3 regions of the Pseudoduganella rhizocola genome follow, and region 3 is predicted to be linked to each of the others. Evidence: predicted binding sites of a transcription regulator. Region 3 holds the regulator's gene; each other region holds the start of a gene.

Region 1 (3,225 bases), on a different contig from region 3:
CCTGCCGCTCAGAACAGGTCGAGCTGGTTCGATGCCGCCTTGACCTTGGCGGCGCGTGCGGGCGCCACCACGGGGCGCTTGAAGGCCGTGCAGTCCAGGTATTTGAAACGCATGCCGCGGCTCATGGTGAGGCGGCGCGCAACCGCTTTCTCCACACGCTGCTTGATGAGGTCCGCCCACACGCCCTCGCCGTGCATGCGTTTGCCGAAGGTGGCGTCGTAGTCCTTCCCGCCGCGCATATCGCGCACGCGGTTCATCACGCGCGCCGCGCGGTCGGGGAAGTGCGCTTCCAGCCAGTCCTTGAACAGGGGTGCCACCTCCCAAGGCAGGCGCAGCACAACATAGCTGACATTGACCGCGCCCGCCTCGAAGGCGGCGTCGATCACCTTTTCGATATCCGGCTCGGTCACAAAGGGAATAATCGGCGCCACGCTGACGCTGACCGGAATGCCCGCTTCCGTCAGCGTGCGGATGGTGCGCAGGCGGCGCGAGGGCGCCGCGGCGCGCGGCTCAAGCGTGCGCGCAATGGCAGGGTCCAGCGTGGTGAGCGTGATGGCGGCGGCGGCCAGGTTGCGCGCCGCCATCGGCGCCAGGATGTCGATATCGCGTTCGATCAGCGAAGACTTCGTGATCAGGCCGACCGGGTGGTCGCATTCCTGCAGCACTTCCAGCACGCGCCGCGTGAGCTTGTAGTCACGCTCGCAGGGCTGGTAGGCATCCGTATTCACGCCCAGCGCGATGGGCGACGGCTCATAGCTTGCCTTCGCCAGCTCGGCGCGCAGCAGCTGCGGCGCATTGACCTTCGCGTACAGCTTGCTCTCGAAGTCCAGGCCGGGCGACAGGCCGAGATAGCTGTGCGTAGGCCGCGCAAAACAGTAGATGCAGCCGTGCTCGCAGCCGCGGTAGGGATTCAGCGATATGCCGAAAGGAATGTCCGGCGACTGGTTGCGGCTCAGGATGGTGCGCGCCATCTCCTCCGTGACATGGGTGCGCCACACGCGCGGCGCATCTTCCTCATGCTCCCAGCCGTCGTCGAACTCCTCGCGCCCGTGCACCTCGTAGCGGCCCTGCAGGTTCGTGACCGCGCCGCGCCCCTTCTGCGCGGTGAGCGGTTTGGGCGGCAGCATCACCTGCCCTTCGAAATCATTGTCCTGCATGAAAACCCCTGATACTGTATGTTTATACAGTATTTTAGATCCACTCCATCCGCACTGCAAGCGTATTCCGCAGGCCACGAAGTTTCTTCTTATCAATACCAATTGTTATCAATATATTGTGACCGGCAGCTGTCTTCGCTACAATGCAGGTCCTTCGGCCCAAACCATTGCCGGCAGTAACACAATCATTTCCTGTCGACTATTGGAGTTTGCGCCATGCGCATCAAATCTGTTCTGCTCACCCTGTCAGCGCTGGTCCTTGGGACAGGCGCCGCACACGCCTCCGGCAACCTCGTCAGCAATGGCAGTTTCGAGGCCACCACCAACGGCAACAACAAGCAGCTGTCCTCGAGCGCTACGGGCGCCGCTGACCGCACCACGCTGGAAGGCTGGACCAGCAGCAACGGCCGCGACGGCGGCTACAACTTCGTGCTGGACAGCAGCATCGTTACCACCTGGGATTCGGCGATCTGGCTGCGCGGCGAAAACAACGGCTTCACCGCTTCCCACAACGGCGGCAATATCTTTGCTTCCGACCCCGACTACCATCCCGGCACGCTCTCCCAGACCATCAATGGCCTGGAAGTGGGCGGCTCGTACAAGCTCACCTTCGAGTACGCATTGGCGCAGCAAACCGGCTTCGAAGGCGCGAACAATGACAACTACTGGCAGGTTGTCTTCGGCAACACCACGCTGAACTCCAGCCTGCTGAGCATTGCGGACGGTGGCTTCAGCGGCTGGAAAACCGCCACCATGACCTTCACCGCCACCAGCGCCAGCCAGGCGCTGTCCTTCCTGGCGAAGAACGCGGCGCCGGGCGCACCGCCCTTCCTGCTGCTGGACAGCGTGTCGCTGACATCGGCGGTTCCGGAACCGGCAAGCTGGGGCATGATGGCGGGCGGTGTCTTCCTGCTTGCATTCCTCCGCCGCCGCGCATACCGCGCCTGAGCACCTCCTGCAGCAGCAATTCATGCCGGCCTCCCTCAGCGCATTCCTGAGCGACGTGCTGCGCCTGTCCGTGTGGCTGGTGCTGCTGACGATAATCTTCGTTCCCCTTGAACGCTGGTTCGGCGCGCGCCACGCACCGCGGCCGCGCAAGGAGCTGCTGCAGGACATCGCCTATTACGTGATCAGCAGCCTTGCGCCCGCCCTCCTGCTCAGTGTGCCGATGGCCATGCTCGCCGTCGCCGCACAGCATCTGGTGCCTGGCGCGCTGGCCACGGCAATCGCGGAACTGCCGCCGCTGCTTCGCCTGGCGCTGGCCTTCCTGGTGGCCGAAACCGGCTTTTACTGGGGCCACCGTCTCAGCCACGAACTGCCATGGCTGTGGCGCTTCCATGCGCTGCACCATAGCACCGGACACCTGCACTTCCTGTCCAACACGCGCACGCATCCGGTGGACATGGTGGTCACGCGCCTGTTCGGCCTGGTCCCGCTCCACCTGCTTGGCCTCGCCGCTCCCAACGCCGCTGGAAGCAGCGCACCGGCGCTGCTGCTGGTGCTCGGCACGGTGTGGGGCTTTTTCATCCACGCCAACCTGCGCTGGCGCCTGGGCCCACTGGAATGGCTGCTGACGACGCCGGCGTTTCATCACTGGCACCACAGCCGCTACGACCACATCAACCACAACTACGCCGCCACGCTGCCCGTCCTCGACCGCGTGTTCGGCAGCCACTACCTGCCGCGCCACTGGCCGGAGGAATACGGCAGCGACACACCGCAGCCGCCATCGCTGGCCGGCCAGCTGCTCGATCCCCTCCTGCCGCCGCCCTCCCGCTAGCGCCCCGTTCCAGCGCTAGCTGGTATGATGCGCACTTCCCAGGATTCCGATCCCGATGCAGTTCGACAGCATCGGCTGATTATCCCCACATCAAAGAGCAATAAAATGAACGACACGACTACTCTCCCATCTTTCTGGAGCAGGATTTCCCTTGCCTTCAAGGTTATTGGCGACGCTGAATTTGCCGCGCGCCTGAACCAGCCCGCAGTAGCGCCTACGCCGGCGCCAACGCCCGCCCCCACCGCCGCGCCGCTGCGCGAAGCCACGCCGGATGCAGCCCTGCAGCTT
Region 2 (3,225 bases), on a different contig from region 3:
GTTCTGCCACAGGTCGCAACGGCGGCATTCATCGAGCGTGCTGGGTTGCTGGCGTTCCGGCTGCGCGTCTTCCGCCGCAATCGGGATCGTGGCGCCCTTGCGCTTGCCCACCGTATCAAGCTGGCCCACCTTGCGCGCGCCTGCCGCGGCCTGCGACACCATCTGCGGCACCACGGCGGCTTCCGGCAGGTTTTTCCAGAAGCGCGAGCGGATATGGCCGTGCATGATGTCCGCATTCAGGCGGGCGGGATTGAAGATGCTGCGGTAGTAGGTGAGCCAGAGCTTTTCGCCCGCATCGTCGATATCGGCGGCGCTGCGCATCAGCGGTCCGGTGCTGTGCATGGTGGCGCCGTCCCACAGCACCGAGGCTTCGGGCGTGGCGATCATCCAGCTGATGCGGCCCATGCGTTGCGCAAAATGCTGGGCCACTTGCGGCAGCACATCGTGTGCAGGCTCGAACCAGGCCACGAAACGCGGCGCGCCTTCGGCTTCGGGCCGTTCACGGAAGCGCAGGTAGGCATGCATATCGTGGATTTCGTGGTGCACGGCTTTCACCATCTGCTGCAGGCGTCCGCCATCTTCATCGGCCATCGAAAGAATCTCCTGTTCGCCATGGTGCCAGCGCCACAGCACGCGGTACAGGAAGGCCCAGCGGTCGCCAGCGCGGTAGCAGGCGGCGCTCTCCAGCATGTCCATCAGCCTGCGCGGAACGCGGGGCGCGGCAGCTGGCTGGGCCAGCGGCAATTCGTCCGCGGCTCCGCTCAGCAGGTCGCCGCCTTCCTCTGAAATCCATTGTACGGATTCAGGCGGCACGCGGCGCACGATCAGGCTGCGCGCTGCAGCGCGCCACTCGTCGAAGGAACGGACGAGCACCGCGCTCATGCGGCCTGCAGCTCGGGCCACAAGGGCATCTGTTCCGGCACGTCAGCCATGGCGCGGCGCAGCGTTTCGGATGGCGTAGTATCGCGCGCCGGCGAATAGTCGGCCGTGACGATGAAGGGTGCGATTTTCTTCATGCTGCAGCGCATGCGCGACAGATCCGCATAGCGTACTTGCCGCATGCGGCGCAGCTCCACAATGCGAGCGGCATTGCGCAGGCCGATGCCGGGCACGCGCGCAATCATGCTTACATCGGCGCGGTTCAGGTCCATCGGGAAGTGCTCGCGGTGCGCCAGCGCCCAGGCCAGCTTGGGGTCGATATCCAGCGCGAGGTTGCCCGATGCAGGCAGCAGCTCCCTGACCTGGAAGCCGTAACTGCGCAGCAGGAAGTCTGCCTGGTACAGGCGGTGCTCGCGCAGCATGGGTGGCGGCGCCAGCGGCACGCTTTTCGGGCTTTGCGGAATGGGGCTGAAGGCCGAGTAGTACACGCGCTTCAGCTTGTAGCTGCCATACAGCGTTTCGGCCGTGCTGAGGATGCGCTGGTCGTCGCTGGCATCCGCGCCCACGATCATCTGCGTGCTCTGGCCAGCAGGCGCGAAGGCAGGCGCTTTCGGTTCCGCCTCCTTCTCGTCCAGCTTCAGGCGGATATTGCCCATCGCGAGCTTGATGGTGTGCACGCTCTTTTCCGGCGCCAGGCGCTCGATGCTGTTCTGCGTTGGCAGTTCGATGTTCACGCTCAGGCGGTCGGCATAGCGGCCGGCCGCATCGATCAGGGCCGGGTCGGCATCCGGAATCGTCTTGAGGTGAATGTAGCCGCGGAACTGGTGCACTTCGCGCAGCTCGCGTGCGATGGCGACCAGCTGTTCCATCGTGTAGTCAGCCGACTGAATGATGCCGGAGCTGAGGAAGAGGCCATCGATGTAATTGCGCAGGTAGAAATCGATGGTGAGCTTCACTACTTCCTGCACCGTGAAGCGGGCGCGCGGCACGTTGGAGGTGCGGCGGTTCACGCAGTACTGGCAATCGTAGATGCAGAAATTGGTGAGCAGGATCTTCAGCAGCGAAACGCAGCGGCCGTCCGGCGTGTAGCTGTGGCAGATGCCCATGCCGGTGCTGGCGCCCAGGCCATCCTTGCCTTCCGACGAGCGTTTCGGTGCGCCGCTGCTGGCGCAGGAAGCATCGTACTTGGCGGCATCCGCCAGTATTTCCAGCTTGTCGATTGTCTCCATTGCTGCACGCGATACTGTATGAATACACAGTATATCGTAATTTGTCCACGACAGGCAGCCGTGCAGCAAACGTGTCGCGCTCAGGGCACAATAGCGAAAACTTCAACATAGCGAGACCCCATGCTGATCGCCACCTTCAACGTCAACGGCATTTCCAGCCGCCTGCCCGCACTTCTCCAATGGCTGGAAGAAAAACAGCCCGACGTGGCCTGCCTGCAGGAGCTGAAAGCGCCGCAGGAGAAATTCCCCGAGCAGGCCATCCGCGACGCCGGCTATTACCCGATCTGGCACGGCCAGAAAAGCTGGAACGGCGTGGCGATACTGGCGCGCGGCGTGGAACCGCAGGAAGTGGGACGCGGCCTGGCGGGCGATCCGGAAGACCTGCAGAGCCGCTATATCGAGGCGGTGGTGAACGGTGTGGTGGTTTGCTGCCTGTACCTGCCGAACGGGAATCCGGCGCCCGGTCCCAAGTTCGACTACAAGCTCAAATGGTTCGAACGCCTGATCCTGCGCGGCCAGGAGCTGATTGCCAGCGGCGCGCCGGTGGTGATGGCGGGCGACTACAACGTGATGCCCACCGAGCTCGATGTGTACAAGCCGGAACGCTGGGTGGACGACGCCCTGTTCCGCCCGGAGACGCGCGAAGCCTTCCACCGCCTGGTGGCCCAAGGCTGGACCGATGCGCTGCGCACCATGCATCCGGGCGAGAAGATTTACACCTTCTGGGACTACTTCCGCAACGCCTACGGCCGCGATGCCGGGCTGCGCATCGACCATCTGCTGCTCAGCCCAGCCATTGCGCCGAAGCTCCGGGCCGCCGGCGTCGACCGCGATGTGCGCGGCAGGGAGAAGCCAAGCGACCACGCGCCGACCTGGATCGAGCTCGATTGGCCTTGAGCCGCGCTTTCAAATATTTACACAATTTCCATCCCGCGCCGTCTGGTGAAAACGCCTGGTTCATTGCATACTCCCAAGCGCCGCGCATAAAGAATAATCAGGGATGGAAGCATGAAAGCTGAGTTGTGGGACATTCTCCAGAATGGCCGGGTCGAGTCCATTACAGGGAACGTACCGGGAACGATCTCTATCGAGATTTCGCTGTCCTACCTGCGGCAGC
Region 3 (3,225 bases):
CTCGGTCGGCATCGAGGACACGGCCGACCTGCTGGACGATTTCCGCGCCGCGCTGCCTGAAGCCTAGCAGCATGCAAGCAAATTGCGCTCGCCGGACGGCGGGGGTATAGTGATTTTCTACACTTTCCCACCGTCCGAAGAGGTCTGCAATGAAACGCATCGCTGCAATCATCCTGGCTGCCATGGCGGGCAGTGCTTCCGCCGCTACTTCCTTCGATCACCTCGCGTATAGCCAGTCCGGCTGCAAGCTGCCGGCATTCGTGGCGGTCTCGAACGAGGCCGCCGCCCAGCGCACGGAGCAGGAGTACCGCAACTGGCAGGCTTGCTATAACCGCTATGCTGAGCGCCTGAATGCGGAGTTCGACAGCAATGAGGCCTTGGGGCAGGACACCTACCTGAAGCTGGTGCAGGAGGCCGAAGACGCCGCTGCCGAGGCGCAGCTGCAGCGGGCCCGCTGGATCGGGCAGTCGCGCGCGCTGGCGGCCGCCCGCGCTGCGGCATTTGCCTCCGACTGGAACGCCCATGCGCGCCGCGTCTCGATGACGGCGGCCGAGAGCCGCGGCACCTATTATGGCGCGCGCCACTAGGGCGGCTTACCAGGGATCGGCGCCCGGCATGCGGTAGGGGTGGCGCCAGCCGGGCAGGGCCGCGATGCGGTCCAGCCAGGCCTGCACCCGCGCCGGGTAGTCCACCTTGGCCTGTTCCGGCCAGTACATATAGCCGCACAGCGAGAAGTCGGCCGCGCTGGGCGCGTCGTCCAGCAGGAAGGCGCGGCCGTCGGCGAATTCCTCTTCCAGCCTGAGCATGTCGGCGTCGAAGCGGCGCCGGAACCAGGGCAGCACCGTGCCCGCATAGGCGCCCTCGTCGTCGAACTTCTGCCCATAGCGCAGGTGGGCCATCGACATGCCGACCCGGTTCGCTTCCCAGAACAGCCATTCGCGCACGCGCTCCAGGCGCTCCGCCGTTTCGCCGCCGTAAGCTCGCAGGTGCTGCGCCAGGTGCAGCAGGATGGCGTTGGACTGCACGTAGGGCTTGCCGTCATGCACCAGCAGCGGCACCTCGCCGTAGCGCGCCAGGCTGCGGAAGGGTTCCGGACGGTCGGCCCGCGCCAGGCGCAGGTCGATTTCCTCGTAGCTGTGCGGCACGCCGGCCACATTCAGCATCAGCTGGACTTTGTAGCTGTGGCCGGACTCGCAGCTGCCGTAGAGCTGGATCGCCATCAGTGCCAGCTGCGCAACAGCCCTACCGCCAGGCCTTCCAGGGCGAATTCGTCCTCCGGCTGCACGGTGATGGTCTTGAAGTCGGAATTCTCCGGCAGCAGCTCGATGGTGGCGCCGTTGCGCCGGTAGCGCTTGACGGTGACTTCGTTGCCGAGGCGGGCCACCACGATCTGGCCGTTCTTGGCGCTGTCCACCTTCTTCACGGCCAGCAGGTCGCCGTCCATGATGCCGATGTCCCGCATCGACTCGCCGCGCACCTTGAGCAGGTAGTCCGGCTTGCTGCTGAACAGCTTGGGGTCGACGCTGTAGCTGGTTTCCAGGTTTTCCTGGGCCAGGATGGGCGAGCCGGCCGCCACGCGGCCGATCAGTGGCAGGCTCATCAGGACCGGGGCCGGGACGTGCGGCATCGGCGCGCTGGACTCGGCAAACGAACCCAGCAGGCGGATGCCGCGCGAAGTGCCGGCGGTGATTTCGATGGCGCCCTTGCGCGCCAGCGCTTTCAGGTGCTCCTCGGCGGCATTGGCCGACTTGAAGCCCAGCTCGGCCGCAATCTCGGCGCGGGTCGGCGGGAAGCCGGTGTTCTCGATCGCATCCTTGATGAGATTGAGGATTTCTTCCTGCCTTGCAGTCAGTTTGATCATGGGTGGCCACTGTGAATATCGACAGACTGTATTTTTGTACAGTGTGTCGGATATTGCAAGCTTTTTATGGGGAAAGCTGACACCCTGGGGTCAGGCACCGTGGTGTCAGCCGGTCCCGCTCTTCCAATCGGGGCGAAAAGCTGCTATGCTTGCGGGCTTACCTCTTCCCACACTCGTCTTGACGCCGGGGTGGGCTATTTTCACAGTCCTTAAGGGAGTTTGCATGCGTCACTATGAAATCGTATTTATCGTCCATCCGGACCAGAGCGAGCAAGTGCCCGCGATGATCGAACGTTACAAGGCCAGCGTGACCTCGCGCGGCGGTAACGTGCACCGCGTGGAAGATTGGGGCCGCCGTCAAATGGCGTACTCGATCCAGAAACTGGCGAAAGCACACTACATCTGCATGAACATCGAGTGCGACAACGAAACTCTGGTCGAACTGGAAACCGCGTTCAAATTCAATGATGCCGTGCTGCGTCACCTGACCGTCAAGATGAAGAAAGCGGAAACCGCTCCTTCGCCGATGATGAAGTCGGTCCAGCGTGAAGATGCGGCCAAGAGCCACCGCGCCGAAGCACCAGCAGCTGCCCCTGCCGCGGCCTAAGTCTTAATCAGGAACGGACCTGAACCAGCTTCAGTTCACCGCCCTCATCACCGAACGGGACGCCCTGCGCTACACCCCGGCCGGCATGCCGATTGTGAATGCAGTATTGCAGCACAGTTCGCAGCAGATGGAGGCAGGCATCGCCCGCTTGACCGAATTCGAGATCGCCGCCGTTGCGGCAGGCGAAATCTCCGGACGGTTCAACCAGGCAGCCCTCGGTGGCGTGTATGAGTTCAGCGGTTTCCTGGCGAAGAAGAACCGCAATAGCAAAAGCCTGGTATTTCACATCATTGATTTCCGTGCTGCCCAGAGCAGCGCACATTTAGATACAGGAGCCTAAAATGGCATTCGGTAAAAAGTTCGACAAAAACAAGCTCAAGCTGAAAGAGAAGCGCAAACAGCAAAACCCTCTGTTCAAGCGCAAGAAGTTCTGCCGCTTCACCGCCGCCGGCGTGGAACAGGTGGACTACAAAGACGTGGACACCCTGAAGGACTTCGTCCAGGAAAACGGCAAGATCATGCCGGCCCGCCTGACCGGCACCAAGGCGCACTACCAGCGCCAGGTTGACACCGCGATCAAGCGCGCCCGCTATCTGGCCCTGCTGCCTTACACCGATCTGCACCACGCTTAATCGCGCCGCTGATCAATCCTGGAGAACACTATGCAAATCATTCTGTTGGAAAAAGTTATCAACGTCGGCAACCTGGGCGACGTGGTGAAAGTCAAGGACGGTTACGCCCGTAACTTCCTGATCCC

The links. Region 3 encodes LexA, which represses DNA repair genes until DNA is damaged. Its sites were predicted from a motif close to ACTGTATNNNNATACAGT; they were not measured.
Region 1: ACJRPG_RS13250 (PA0069 family radical SAM protein) is a predicted target of LexA. The motif match lies at 1,171-1,188, and genes of this name have one in related genera.
Region 2: ACJRPG_RS17520 (putative DNA modification/repair radical SAM protein) is a predicted target of LexA. The motif match lies at 2,122-2,139, and genes of this name have one in related genera.

Annotation. Positions count from the first base shown of each region.
Region 1 is NZ_JBJQIK030000005.1:69,649-72,873, reverse strand. Features, by position in the region: gene ACJRPG_RS13250 (PA0069 family radical SAM protein) at 9-1,157, opposite strand; gene ACJRPG_RS13245 (PEP-CTERM sorting domain-containing protein) at 1,374-2,105, shown strand; gene ACJRPG_RS13240 (sterol desaturase family protein) at 2,128-2,937, shown strand; gene ACJRPG_RS13235 (DUF2760 domain-containing protein) at 3,043-3,225, shown strand, end outside.
Region 2 is NZ_JBJQIK030000008.1:33,033-36,257, forward strand. Features, by position in the region: gene ACJRPG_RS17515 (UdgX family uracil-DNA binding protein) at 1-882, opposite strand, end outside; gene ACJRPG_RS17520 (putative DNA modification/repair radical SAM protein) at 879-2,108, opposite strand; gene xth (exodeoxyribonuclease III) at 2,229-3,005, shown strand; gene ACJRPG_RS17530 (hypothetical protein) at 3,117-3,225, shown strand, end outside.
Region 3 is NZ_JBJQIK030000002.1:67,195-70,419, forward strand. Features, by position in the region: gene ACJRPG_RS03870 (cystathionine gamma-synthase family protein) at 1-67, shown strand, start outside; gene ACJRPG_RS03875 (hypothetical protein) at 150-587, shown strand; gene ACJRPG_RS03880 (glutathione S-transferase family protein) at 594-1,220, opposite strand; gene lexA (transcriptional repressor LexA) at 1,220-1,861, opposite strand; gene rpsF (30S ribosomal protein S6) at 2,085-2,468, shown strand; gene priB (primosomal replication protein N) at 2,488-2,808, shown strand; gene rpsR (30S ribosomal protein S18) at 2,810-3,100, shown strand; gene rplI (50S ribosomal protein L9) at 3,131-3,225, shown strand, end outside.